Linked DNA regions of Gloeocapsopsis sp. IPPAS B-1203. The protein of the gene in region 2 interacts with the protein of the main gene of each other region in a pairwise test. Links are inferred from orthologs where the notes say so. Each region holds a gene or a part of one and is shown on either strand. Other genes may lie near its edges.

Region 1 (5,519 bases), on a different replicon or contig from region 2:
ATGAATCTCTACTGTGTTATCTGTGCGCTTGCGCCCACACCGCCCACAGCGTTGCACAAACGAAGACCAAGGACATAATTCTGTAATTAATAGATCCGCATCTAAATCTACCCCAGCTTCCACAACTTGAGTTGCAACAATGACTCCTTGATAAGCTTTGAGTTTCTGCTGTAACTTCTCGCGGTCAATGCCTAAAAATCGACTGTGGATGATGAGTGGTGATAAATTTGGTAGTAATCTGCCGATTTCTCTAGCTCGATCTACTGTATTAACAACCACAAGAGATAAACTTTTTGGTACGTGTTTTGTTTCTACTAACGCTGCAACATCTGTCATTTCTTGCACAACAGCTCTAAAGACAGGTTTCGGGCGAGTAACTTTTGCAGCTAATATAGGATGAGCCAAATCTGCTGTATCTAACTCAAATCGCTCTACTTTTAAGTTTTCTAATGGTCTGTCATCAAAGGTTGCAGACATCAAGCATAGTTGAGTTTGCCCAAAAGTTCCCAACTTCTGCCAGTGTTTATAAAGTTGTACTAGGGTGCTATAAGCAACTCCTGTAAGTTGAATTTCATCTAAAATCCAACGACAATCGTTAGTTAAGGCTGCACAATGTAGCGGGCGTTGTCCCCACGACACGCCAAATCCTCTATTTAAACCACGTGATAATAATTGATCTTGTGTACCAATTAAAATTGCAGGCTGAGTTAAATCTTGTTCAAAACCATGTTCAACTAAACCACCTTTGAGGCAATACACTTTAATCGGTAAACAGTCAGATGCAGTGACTACCTGACAAGTATTTTCATAAACTTGTTCGACTAGCGATCGCGTCGGTAATGCATAAATCAATCGGGCTGTTATGGGAATACCTATTTTATGAGAGTACAGCCAAGGAATAATTGCCCCAAATTCTTTACCCGCCCCTGTCGGTGCAGCAACAACAGCAATTGATTGACCACTCCAACTCACAAAACGCTCTTGCCAAGGATACGGGTAAAATCCCGTACAGTGCTTGAAAAATTCGCGATAGCTCATGTCTCATTACAAGGCTGTTGTAGAGTAAAAGTTGCTACTCGTTATATTGCCCGTGGCAAGACAAAATCGCTCAATATCAGAAATCTCTATGAGGTAAACCATCCTGGAAGACAAGTAATTTTCCTGGATGAATTTGTATCCACACTTCGTTGTCAGTTAAAGGAGTTGTGGCGATGACTGCAACGCGATCGCTTGGTGTGGTTAACTTTTGAAAGTCTACTGTAATATCTTCATCGATTAAATGTGCAGCCGCAAATGGTGCTTGCCGGACGATGTAGCATAGCTTAGTTGAGCAGTATGTGAAAAAGTGTTCTCCATCAGAAAGTAAATAGTTAAATATACCTTTTGTGGCTATGGTTGCAGTCACTTCTTGCAACACAGGATATAGTTGTTCTAACGCAGGCTTACCTTGAGGAAAACTTTGGCGTAGAGTTTCCAAGATCAGGCAAAATGCTGTTTCACTATCCGTTTGACCTACAGGTTGATAAAAATTCGTCTGTGCCTGAAAATCTATAAGATTGCCATTGTGGGCAAATACCCAATATCGTCCCCACAGTTCGCGTCGAAACGGATGACAATTAACTAAAGCAATTCCACCTTGAGTTGCTTTGCGGATATGGGCAATGACATGAGTTGAGTGAATGGGGTAGCGTCGTACTAAGTCTGCAACAGGAGATGCGATCGCCGGTTTAGCATCTAAAAACATGCGACAACCTAAACCCTCAAAAAAGGCAATACCCCAACCATCTTGATGTTCATCGGTTCTTCCTCCCCGCGCCGAAAAGCCCTCAAACGAGAAACAAATATCTGTTGGAACATTACAATTCATTCCCAGCAGTTGACACATGAGAGCTTGTTTGTGTTGCAATTCAGTGCAATTTTAACCAAAATTGTGGTGCAACGGACTCGCGATCGCTTCATCGTGACGTAGCACTTGGCAAAATGAATGTATACTCAAGTTCCGTAAACTCGACAACTTAGCGACTGCAAGGCTAACGCAAACCGCCACGTGCTCAAAGCTACACTTTAGTAGAACAAGCGATCACTTTTTTACAGCATTAATCCGAGGATTTGATGTGATATGAGCATAACTTTACAACTTCCTTTGGTTCTCAGACTCACTGACGAACAGTTTGAACAACTCGCCGCTGCTAATCGCGAGTTGCAATTAGAATTAACGACCAAGGGAGATCTGATTATTATGCCGCCTACGGGAGGAGAAACAGGCGATCGCAACTTTGAGTTAGCTGGACAATTTTGGTTGTGGAATCGCCAAAATCTCTTAGGAAAAGCTTTTGACTCCTCGACAGGCTTTCGCTTACCGAATGGCGCGACTCGTTCTCCTGATGTTTCTTGGGTAAAAATGGAGCGATGGAATAGTTTGACTCAAGCGCAAAGAAAGAAGTTTCTACCTTTATGTCCAGATTTTGTGATTGAACTGCTTTCAGAAACAGATGAGTTAGCAGACACTCAAGTCAAAATGCAAGAATATCTAGATAACGGTTTGCAGCTAGGTTGGTTAATTAATCCTAGTACTCAACAAGTAGAAATTTATCGTGCTGGGCAAGAAGTTGAAGTTTTAGCTTCGCCTCCAACTTTATCCGGTGAAGATGTTCTTCCTGGGTTTGTTTTAGATTTACAGCCAATTTTTGCTTAGCTACTTACAGGTTGAGAGTTTATTGTTGTTACTGAACCTAACGCAATCAGCTAATAAGAATGTTTTTATATTTATCAAAGTTATTACCTTTATTTTTCTATCCGCTAGGATTGGCGTGTGTTTTAATCTTATTTGCATTAGTAACGTTGTGGAAAAAACCACGTCAAGCATCAACTGCATTAACAATCGCTCTCGTTGTTTTGTTATTAGCGAGTAATGGTTGGACTTCTCGTGCTTTGGTGCGATCGCTAGAATTTCAAAATATTCCCTCAACTGAATTACCCAATGCAGAAGCAATTGTCGTTTTAGGCGGTGCGACTAAACCTGCGTTTTTTCCACGCCCTGCAGTAGACTTATCTGAAGAAAGCGATCGCATGTTTTATGCTGCGCAGTTGTATCACCAAAAAAAAGCCCCTTTCGTGATTCTCAGCGGTGGGCGTATAGATTGGAGTGGTGCTGGTTCTTCTGAATCCGCAGATATGGCAATGATTATGCAGCAGTTAGGCGTACCAAATTCAGCAATTATTCAAGAACCAAACTCGCTCAATACTTACGAAAATGCAGTCAATGTCAAAAAAATTCTGCAAGCACGTCAAATCAACCAAGTGCTACTTGTCACTTCAGCAATGCATATGCCGCGATCGCTTGCCATTTTCAAAAAACTTAAAATTGCTGCAATACCTGCACCTACTGATTTTATAGCAAGTAGCGATTTTCAGTATTTAAGCAATACTCCTCAAGCCACACTGTTAAACTTGTTACCAGAAGCAGAGCGATTACATCAGTTTACTCGTGCTTTGAAAGAGTATGTCGGTTTAGTGGTTTATCGTTTACGTGGTTGGTTGTAAAACAATTAGCTACTTCTGGTTAAATTATGCATTTAGGCACAAATCTCTCTCAGTTGCGATCGCTATAATTGCAGCAAGAGACTGACTTCTTTTGCTTAACTCATGGCTAACCAGTTCCACTACATTATTCCGCTGCCGCCACCAGAAACACAAGATATTTTTGCCGCTTACCAAGCAACACGCCAATTTTATCGGGAAGTACAATCGCGCACTGATCTACAGCAACACTGTGACTGGTATTATACCATAGCAGAGCGCCATAGACAAGAATTAGAGCAAATGCGTAATGAACTGAATATTCTAAGTTGGTTTCGTCGGGCAAGGAGTTAGATCGCTAATCATCTCCATCGCCCTTAAGATGAACATCCCCGACTAAGATAGATCCTCAATTTCAGTTTCGCGCAGGTGAGCTTTAAACTTTTTACTGAACTGCACTTGAATTGGCAGATTAGCACTGATTGGTTTGCCTTGCCATTCGTTAGCAAAACTAACAATCTCGCCTTCTAAGCCTTTGATATCAAAAGGTTCACCGCGATGTTCGGGATGATGGTAAACAATGACTGATTCTTTAACGCGGATGCGATCGCCAACTTTCATAGACTTGTAATTAGAGTGTTTCCCTCTCAAGAAGCAATGCAAAATTATTATTCAATACAATTGCTTATTCCAGACAACCTCTTTATCTTTGCATAAGATTGTCCCTTGTTATACACTCTAAGCGATAAATGAGGAGCGAGGGAGTAGGAGCGCGGGGCGAGGAAACGAGTTATAAGCCTTGTAGCAGTCTTTAGTCTTTACCTCATTTAGTTTAATGCTGCGTATTGCTGAAAAAAACTTTTAAATTCAATTAAACGTAGTCCTGATTTAGGAAAGCTTAAGCTAGATTGGTAGTAATGATTATAGTTTGCTGTCACATTGTTGCTAGCTCATTAAATAACTGTAGCTCAAGCGAACTCGTAAATTACTGTGCATTTAGCTATTAAAACACCACAATGCCGATAAACGTCACGCTGTTATGGTTAATAGCAGGGGCAATTCTTTGTTTGATGGAACTAGTGCTACCAACGGCGTTTGTCGCTTTTATGATGGGACTGAGTGCTTTTGTTGTAGCAGTAATATCTCTAGTCATTCCTCAGTTAAGCATACAAGCTGTGCTCTGGCTAGGACTATCGACAGCATTTATTTTAATGTCGCGTCGCCTACTGTCACCTAAACGGAAACAACTACAAGAAGCTTTTGTGGCAGAAACATTAACTGAAATCCCCGCCGGAAGAGAAGGAAGAGTGATCTATGAAGGTAATTCATGGCGGGCGCGGTGCGAAGATCGATATTTAGAGATCGCGCCTTCTCAAAAAGTCTATGTGGTTCGCCGTGAAGGTACAACTTTAATCGTTATGCCGGAAGATTTGTTGCACTAAGAGGGGTGAGAGGTGAGTGAATGGCAGAAATTAGAGCTTTTGCTATGTTAGAACAGATTTTACACTCATTCTTCTTACTTACTGTCTCATTGCAAGCCATTTAAAAACTGCCTCAGTACTACACATTTAGTAACTTAATACTCATAAACAGGAAATCACATGAATGAACTATTTTTGCTAGTTGCACTAGCACTTGGAGGTTCAGCCTTAGCAGGTTCAGTAAAAGTCACGAATCAGGGTAATGAAGCCTTAGTAGAGAGACTGGGTAGTTATAATAAAAAGCTTGAACCAGGGTTGAGTTTTGTTTTCCCCTTTATTGATAAAGTTGTTTTCCGCGAAACTATTCGGGAAAAAGTGCTAGACATTCCGCCGCAAAAATGTATTACCCGCGATAACGTTTCGATTGAGGTAGATGCAGTTGTATACTGGCGCATTGTTGATATGGAAAAAGCCTGGTACAAGGTAGAAAATCTCCAATCAGCAATGGTAAATTTGGTTTTAACGCAAATCCGTTCGGAAATGGGCAGACTAGAGCTAGATGAAACATTTACTGCCCGC
Region 2 (8,243 bases):
GGTTCTAAACCAGAACGTTCGGGTGCATCGCGAAAGATACCACCTAACTCAGGTTCAAGCTGCGATCGCATTGCTCCAGATTGTGCTGTCTGCTCGATCGGCGGCATAAAATCAGACATTACGCACTCCAGCGCTGTACTAATAGTCGAATTGATCCGTCTTTATTTTGTTGCTGTTCTGCTACTTGGAATCCTAAACGCGAGGTTTCACTTAACACTGTGTGGTAAGCATAACGCTGGGTGATTTTCTTCAGGAAACCTTCAACTGACAAATCTTGCTGCCAATACTGCAAATCGGCAACGAGTTCGTATTCTTTACCGTTCCAACTAAAGCCGACATCGTAACCATTTTCCTGCTCGATGGTGATTTCGGCATTACGAGTTTGACCGCGATATCCTCTTACTGCTCTAGAACCAGATTTCCAACTGATGCCTAAGTCAGTGAGAGCAGCTTGTAGAGATGAAAGATTACGGATTTGTGTTTTGATTTGGCTAAAGTGTGACATTGTATTAGTTGTGAATTGAATCAAGCTGGACTAGTTAGTAAAATTACCACTCGCTAAAACTAGCTTGTGTCGTTGCAACTGTAGACTGGTGTTGTACTGCATTATAAAATTCTGAGCTTGGCTGGTGACTGACGACTTGCCCCAGTTCTGCTTCGATTGCCGCTGTAACTTCGGTACAAGTAGCTCCTACTATACCGGAGACTGTTTCCTGGACGCGACCATCAGGATAAATCACAAACTCTAGCGTTTCCATACTTCTAGCTAATCACCATAGCTTTATTTATAATTTTGCAGCTACACTGTATCGGCTGCTTGTTGCTATTTGTAAGCGTTTATGCCTACTATGTGCTCTCCTCACTATCACTATTGCTAAATAATGTTTCATCTATCGAATTATAGAGAATAAAAAGTTAACAAAATTTAGCAATACATGAAGCCTGACATCAATTATTGTCAGTTTCGCTTAACTAACCTCAGCAGTCAAGTCAGAATTGAGTGGCTAGGGAAGAGTGATTAGTGGCTAGAAAGACTAAATTATGTTCTATTTGCTTGTTTTTCGGGATTATTCATAGCTTTTTTTACTCAAGAACTTGATTTTTTTTATGAGCAGCATCGAAGAAATTTATGATTCTCCGATTTGGCAACCATTTACCCAAATGAAAACCGCGCCAATGCCTTTGAAGGTAGTCAAGGGGAAAGGAGTGATGCTCGAATTGGAAGACGGACGCCAAATTGTGGATTGTATTTCTAGTTGGTGGGTAACAATTCATGGACATGGACATCCTGTACTTGCTGAAGCACTTTACAAACAAGCCCAAGCATTGGAACACGTCATTTTTACAGGTTTTACTCACGAACCAGCCGAACAGTTAGCCAGAAAATTGCTGAAGCATCTGCCAAAATTGCTCACAAGAGTATTTTTTTCAGATAACGGTTCAACAGCGATGGAAGTAGCGCTGAAAATGGCTTGCCAATATTGGTTCAACCAAGGAGAGACTGAACGCACTACGTTTATTAGCTTTGAAGGTGGGTATCACGGTGATACGATAGGAGCAATGTCAATTGCAGGTAGTTCTCCGTGGGAGCAGCCTTTTCGACGCTTGATGTTCTCGACAGAGCTTGTGCCTTTTCCTGCTACGTTTGATGATGATGGCGATGTAGTAATCCGTGAAGCACATACTCTAGATATACTGACACGGCTTCTCCAGCAAAATTCCACGCGCTACGCAGGTATTTTTATCGAGCCACTTGTACAAGGTGCAGGGGGAATGCGAGTATGTCGCCCGCAATTTTTACAAGCATTGGGAAACCTAGCACAGTCTTTTGGCATACTTGTAATTTATGACGAGGTAATGACGGGCTTTGGACGTACTGGAGAATTGTTTGCTTGCTTAAAAGCAGAAACCGCACCGGATATTATTTGTTTATCAAAAGGTTTATCTGGCGGCTGCTTACCTTTAGCTGTCACCGTTGCGACAGAAGACATTTATCGTGTGTTTTACAGTGATGATGTCAGTAAAACGTTTTTTCACGGTCATTCATACACAGGAAATCCGTTAGCCTGTGCTACGGGTGTTGCGTCTTTGGAACTACTGGAAGCAAATCCTCATTTTCGCCATTTAGAACAGCAGCATCGCCACTGTCTAGAAAAATGGTTGAAAGAGCATCCTAAAATAGAGAAAATACGTACTTGCGGAACGATCGCCGCGATGGATATTGTCACCGATGGTCAAAGTGGATATTTTAATGCGATCGCACCAATCCTCAAACAAAGGTTTCTAGCGGAAGGATTTCTCTTACGTCCTCTGGGTAATACGCTCTACTTAATGCCACCTTATTGCATTACCTTAGAGCAACTCGAATCAATTTATCAAGCAATCCGCTGCGTGCTTGATACTATCATATAGCAATGGTCAATCAGAATTATTGCTCCAGTGATGGGTAAGGCAGTGCCTTACCCCTGTTTTAACCATAATTTCTGACCTCTGACCTCCGACCTCTGACCTCTTCTTATGTTGAAATCTTCTGCTCTTAACTGGAACGAACTTGCCGATCGCGCTTTGGCTGGAGAACTACTGACACGCGAAGCCGCACGGGCGGTACTCAATGCACCTGATAGTGTCCTGCTTGAGCAACTTGCTGCTGCCTATCGCGTGCGCTATCATTACTGGGAAAATCGCGTCCGGTTGCATTTTCTCCTTAACGCTCAAAGTGGGCTTTGTCCAGAAGATTGTCACTATTGTTCGCAATCGAAGATTTCTACTGCTGAAATTGAGAAGTATCCCCTCTTAGCTCAAGAAAAAATTCTAGACGCTGCTGCACAGGCAAAGAAATTGCAAGCTGGAACTTTTTGTCTGGTTATTTCGGGGCGTTCTCCCAGTGAGCGAGTGTTTACGCAGGTTCTGGACGCTGTACAAGCGGTTAAAGCAAACTATGATTTAAAAATTTGTGCGTGTCTTGGGTTGTTGAGTCAAGAGCAAACGCTGCGTTTGGCAGAAGTCGGGGTAGATCGCGTCAATCATAATTTGAATACTTCGGATGATTATCACTCGCAAATTTGCACAACACATACGTTTAATGACCGAACTGCTACGCTAGAAAATGTCAAAGCCGCAGGAATCACAACCTGTTCTGGTGGAATTATTGGCATGGGCGAGTCGGATGATGATGTCATCGACTTAGCATTCTCGTTGCGGGAATTGAATGCTACTAGTGTTCCCCTAAATTTCTTGATTCCAATTCCAGGAACGCCGTTTGAGAAGATCAAAGACTTGAACCCGCGCTATTGTCTGCGAGTGTTATGCTTATTTCGCTTTGTGCTTCCTACACAGGAAATTAGAATCGCTGGCGGTAGAGAAGTTCATTTGCGATCGCTGCAACCTTTAGGACTTTATCCAGCAAACTCAATCTTTATTGGTGATTATTTGACAACTCCTGGACAAGCAACACACAGCGATTTAAAAATGATTTGCGATGCTGGATTTGTGATTGAATCTCCTGACGGTTCTCCGATAGAAGTTAGCTCACGCGCTACAGTCGTTTCATCGCCATAGCACGAGATGTGCCTATTATACAGACCAATCGCTTTTTAGCTGCTCTAAGCGATTTTCCAATTGATCTGTTAACTGCTCGACTAGACTAGCATGGCTGAGGGAAGGACAAGCAACTTGAGTAATCCGCAGTAACTGAGTTGCCCACAATGAGCGTTGAGATACCATTTGACATAACGCCAGCCACGGTTCCTGTTGCCAACAATTTTTCCAATATGCGATCGCACTGCGGCGACGCGCAAAGCGAGGATAGGCACTCACTAGAGGCGGAATATAGTAAGGATGATACTCTAACTTTAACGACGAGCACCAGTCATGCCACTTAAATGTGAGGATGCGAGGACTCGTCAATACCGGAATCCACGGGATGCGTAAGGCATCAGCAACAATGGCACCATGCATCGCTTCGGCTAAGAGAACCTCGGTTTGGCTAATTGATGTCAAGACTTTCTTTACTGACCACCGTGGGTCAATATAACCTAAGCCCACTTGAGTGCAAATATCTTGCAATAGAGTACCAGCATAAGTCGCATGATGCACGTGTGGCATAAAAGCGAAGCGGCTTGTTTTTTGACTCGTTGGCTGGAACAAACGTCGAACTAATAAAGCTGCATCCGTAATTGCTAACTCTTCTGCAAGACCGAGTTTTTGCGCAGATAACCTGCCACGAAGGCAATAAATTTGCCATTGATGAGCAACCGCAGTGAATGGATTGCCGTAACCTGCACCAGTACCAAAGATGACAAGCCGTTGAGCTTGTGGTACGCGTTGTGGAAGTAGATGATTCAACAACGTACCGATACCAATAAAGGCAATGGTTGGATCTTCGTCAAAAAAACCTGGCAGTAGCTGGGACCACAGCCACGAATTGAGGTCGTCGCCAAAATTGCTGTTGCCATCACGTCGTTGATAATAATATAGTTTCATTTATGTCGAGTCGCTAAGATTGCGTTTAAGATGTGGCGCGTTCTAGTCTGGAATTGAAGTTTTTGACTCGGCTGAAAAGTTGTCGCTCGTTGCGTTGACAACGGGCTTGCCAAGCAGGAATCGCGACATTAATCAGAAACTGACACCAGTTCTCAGTAATTTGTTCGGGCAGAAACTGTAATGCCGACAGCGCACCGTTGCCGACTAACCTCTGGCGTGCTGTAGCAGATGACTTTAGTCTGATGAGGGTAGCGAGCAACTCACTATAGGAAGACACTTCTAAGTAATTCATATTTGCTTGCCCGATCGCGCGATACGCCGATTCTGCTCCAAGCAGCGCGGGGACTCCAGCAAGCCAAGCATTGTAGAGTTTCGTAGCGGGCTTATAAAGATAGGTTTGCTCAGAGTGAAAACTGCGGATAGCAACAATGGCATCAATGTTGCTGTAGTCATTCCAGCGACAGTCAAGCTGGCGGAAATCGTGCCAGGAGTTGTGATTGATAATTGGTTGCCAGCGTAAACCCAAGGCGGCTAATTGGTATTGCCACGCGGGTGCTTTGAGTTCGGGAGCTAAACTGCACGCATGACCGAAATAAGCAATTGTCTCGAAGCGATCGCCGCGTTCTGGATTACGGGGAATTAACCCAGGTTGGGGCCAGTGGGGTAGATAGTAGCTATGTGGAATTCGGGAATCAGTGGGATTTTGAACCACATGCAGGTGAGCGACAGGGCAGGGTTGTTTGTCAGCTTGAAGACAAATCAGGAGTAATCGGGGTTGCGGCTGGAGCGGACGAAATTGCAACGCTTGGCGATGAAATAGCACAATTCCTTCCTTCGGCGGCGAACTGACCAACTGACAGGGAAAACCAACCGCTTGCAGCCGGAAGTAAGTTTGGAGCGTCCAGGTATAAATGCCCAGCCCATATCCTGCCCAATTCTCCGCAGCAGTTGCGGGCAGAGTGTGAGGAAAGTAGGGTTGGGGTAAGTAGAAATAAATAGGTGGTAGTGTCATAACGTTTCAGAATTAGACAAGAGTAAAGTCCGTCGCGGTTAAGTTGCTCGCCGCCACACCCGTTAGCAGTGCAAGTTGCTCGCTGCCCAAGCGAATCAGGGCATTGTTAGCACCACTAGCGCTAATCGTCAATTGCTCGAAACTCAAACCGCCTGCCAAGCCAATCAAGTCAATGCCATCTTCAAAGTCACGGATAGTGTCGCGCCCTTCGCCTGCTGCCAAGACAAAAGTATCGCTACCTTGACCACCAGAGAAGTCATCGCCAATCAGCGTGTCATTGCCTGCACCACCACGTAACAAATCATCGCCATCATCGCCGTAGAGCGTATCATTACCTTGTTCGCCAAACAGTTGGTCGTCACCCCCCTTGCCACCGAGTTGGTCATTACCGAGTCCACCAAACAGCGTATCGTTGCCACCGACGCTGCCTTGAGGCGAGCGGTTATTCAAGTCGCCGCGTAGCACGTCATTGCCTGCACCACCGAGAAGCGTGTCGTCTCCCAACCCTCCCGCCACGGTGTCGTTGCCATCGAGTCCTGAGAGGCAGTCGCGCGTGTTGCTACCGAGGAGAACGTCGTTACCAGCAGTGCCAAACAACGAGCGAAAGCCAAACACGATGTAGCTCTCTCCCGCCCTAGAGTTGCTGTTGGGGTTAGCATCAACAGCACCAATAATTAGATCGTCAAGTCCATCGCCATCAACATCGCCGGCGGCACTCACCGAGTTACCAGAGAAGTCGCCCGCAGCAACACCATTGAGGACAAAGCCATTGCTACCATTAAGACTTGCTAAGTTGATGCTGGCAGGAAAGCCACTGCCCGAACCAAACACGACGTAGCTCTCTCCCGCGCCAGAGTTGCCGTTGGGGTCAGCAAAGATGGCACCGATAATCAGATCGTCAAAGCCATCGCCGTTGACGTCTCCTGCACCACTGACGGATTCGCCTGAGCTGTCATTTGCAGCAATGCCATTGAGGACAAAGCCATTGCTACCGTCGAGGTTGGCTAAGTCGATACTCGCGGCAAAGCCACTACTTGAGCCAAATACGACGTAGCTCTCTCCGGCGCCAGAGTTGCCGTTGGGGTCAGCACCAGGGGCACCGATAATCACATCATCAAAGCCATCGCCGTTGACGTCTCCTGCACTACTAACGGATTCGCCTGAGCTGTCATTTGCAGCAATGCCATTGAGGACAAAGCCATTGCTGCCATCGAGGTTGGCTAAGTCCACGCTTGCCGCAAAGCCACTACTTGAGCCAAACACGACGTAGCTCTCTCCGGCATCAGCGTTGCCGTTGGGATCAGCATTAGCGGCACCGATAATCACATCGTCAAAGCCATCGCCGTTGACGTCTCCTGCACTACTAACGGATTCGCCTGAGCTGTCATCTTCATCAATACCATTGAGGACAAAGCCATTGCTACCGTCAAGGTTGGCTAAGTCAATGCTGGCTGGAAAGCCACTGCTTGAGCCAAATACGACGTAGCTCTCTCCGGCGCTAGAGTTGCCGTTGGGGTCAGCATAGATGGCACCGATAATCACATCGTCAAAGCCATCGCCGTTGACGTCTCCCGCACTACTAACGGATTCGCCTGAGAAGTCATCTTCATCAATACCATTGAGGACAAAGCCGTTGCTGCCATCAAGACTTGCTAAGTCCACGCTTGCCGCAAAGCCACTACCCGAACCAAACACGACATAGCTCTCTCCCGCGAATGAGTTGCCGTTGGGGTCAGCATTGGGAGCGCCGATAATCACGTCGTCAAAGCCATCGCCGTTGACGTCTCCTGCACTACTGACGGATCTGCCTGATCTGTCATTTACATCAATACCATTGAGAACAAAGCCGTTGCTACCGTCGAGGTTGGCTAAGTCGATGCTGGCAGGAAAGCCACTGCCGGAACCAAACACGACGTAGCTCTCTCCGGCGGTAGAGTTGCCGTTGGAGTCAGCATTAGCGGCACCGATAATCACATCGTCAAAGCCATCGCCGTTGACGTCTCCTGCACTACTGACGGAATAGCCTGAGAAGTCATTTGCCTCAATACCATTGAGGACAAAGCCGTTTCTACCGTTGAGGTTTGCTAATTCAATTGTTGTCACTGCCATGGTTGTTGCTCCTTGTTGTTACTGGATGTTGACTGACAAGGGATATCATTTCGTCAGTTGATTCTTGGCTGACATCTCCAGCTGATTGCCTCATGCAACTGGTGGTAGTGTCATAACGTCTCAAAATTAGACAAGAGTAAAGTCCGTCGCGGTTAAGTTGCTCGCCGCCACACCCGTTAGCAGTGCAAGTTGCTCGCTGCCCAAGCGAATCAGGGCATTGTTAGCACCACTAGCGCTAATCGTCAATTGCTCGAAACTCAAACCGCCTGCCAAGCCAATCAAGTCAATGCCATCTTCAAAGTCACGGATAGTGTCGCGCCCTTCGCCTGCTGCCAAGACAAAAGTATCGCTACCTTGACCACCAGAGAAGTCATCGCCAATCAGCGTGTCATTGCCTGCACCACCACGTAACAAATCATCGCCATCATCGCCGTAGAGCGTATCATTACCTTGTTCGCCAAACAGTTGGTCGTCACCCCCCTTGCCACCGAGTTGGTCATTACCGAGTCCACCAAACAGCGTATCGTTGCCACCGACGCTGCCTTGAGGCGAGCGGTTATTCAAGTCGCCGCGTAGCACGTCATTGCCTGCACCACCGAGAAGCGTGTCGTCTCCTAACAGTCCGGCGAGGGTGTCGTTG

Evidence for each region.
Region 1: the proteins of bioB (region 2) and CSQ79_RS24240 interact in binary tests that used the Escherichia coli proteins (3 or more experiments, as listed by UniProt). The link is inferred for Gloeocapsopsis sp. IPPAS B-1203 from one-to-one orthologs.

Annotation. Positions count from the first base shown.
Region 1 is NZ_PEIG01000019.1:66,462-71,980, forward strand. Bases 1-2,791 are described here. They hold CSQ79_RS24240 (class II glutamine amidotransferase), read right to left. Parts: upstream 1,886-2,791; coding sequence 1,115-1,885; downstream 1-1,114. Other genes in these bases: cas3 (CRISPR-associated helicase Cas3'), read right to left, coding at 1-1,038; CSQ79_RS24245 (Uma2 family endonuclease), read left to right, coding at 2,120-2,695; CSQ79_RS24250 (YdcF family protein), read left to right, coding at 2,755-2,791. Also shown: more of CSQ79_RS24250, read left to right, coding at 2,792-3,543; CSQ79_RS24255 (hypothetical protein), read left to right, coding at 3,646-3,873; CSQ79_RS24260 (ferredoxin-thioredoxin reductase variable chain), read right to left, coding at 3,916-4,140; CSQ79_RS24265 (NfeD family protein), read left to right, coding at 4,536-4,961; CSQ79_RS24270 (SPFH domain-containing protein), read left to right, coding at 5,121-5,519.
Region 2 is NZ_PEIG01000001.1:320,511-328,753, reverse strand. The notes cover bases 1,751-4,537. They hold bioB (biotin synthase BioB), read left to right. Parts: upstream 1,751-2,517; coding sequence 2,518-3,558; downstream 3,559-4,537. Other genes in these bases: CSQ79_RS01500 (hypothetical protein), read right to left, coding at 4,508-4,537; CSQ79_RS01505 (polysaccharide pyruvyl transferase family protein), read right to left, coding at 3,574-4,482; bioA (adenosylmethionine--8-amino-7-oxononanoate transaminase), read left to right, coding at 1,751-2,412. Also shown: CSQ79_RS01530 (ferredoxin), read right to left, coding at 1-119; CSQ79_RS01525 (DUF1257 domain-containing protein), read right to left, coding at 119-505; CSQ79_RS01520 (DUF2997 domain-containing protein), read right to left, coding at 549-758; more of bioA, read left to right, coding at 1,108-1,750; more of CSQ79_RS01500, read right to left, coding at 4,538-5,494; CSQ79_RS01495 (FG-GAP repeat protein), read right to left, coding at 5,507-7,603; CSQ79_RS01490 (calcium-binding protein), read right to left, coding at 7,730-8,243. UniProt on the Escherichia coli protein: Catalyzes the conversion of dethiobiotin (DTB) to biotin by the insertion of a sulfur atom into dethiobiotin via a radical-based mechanism.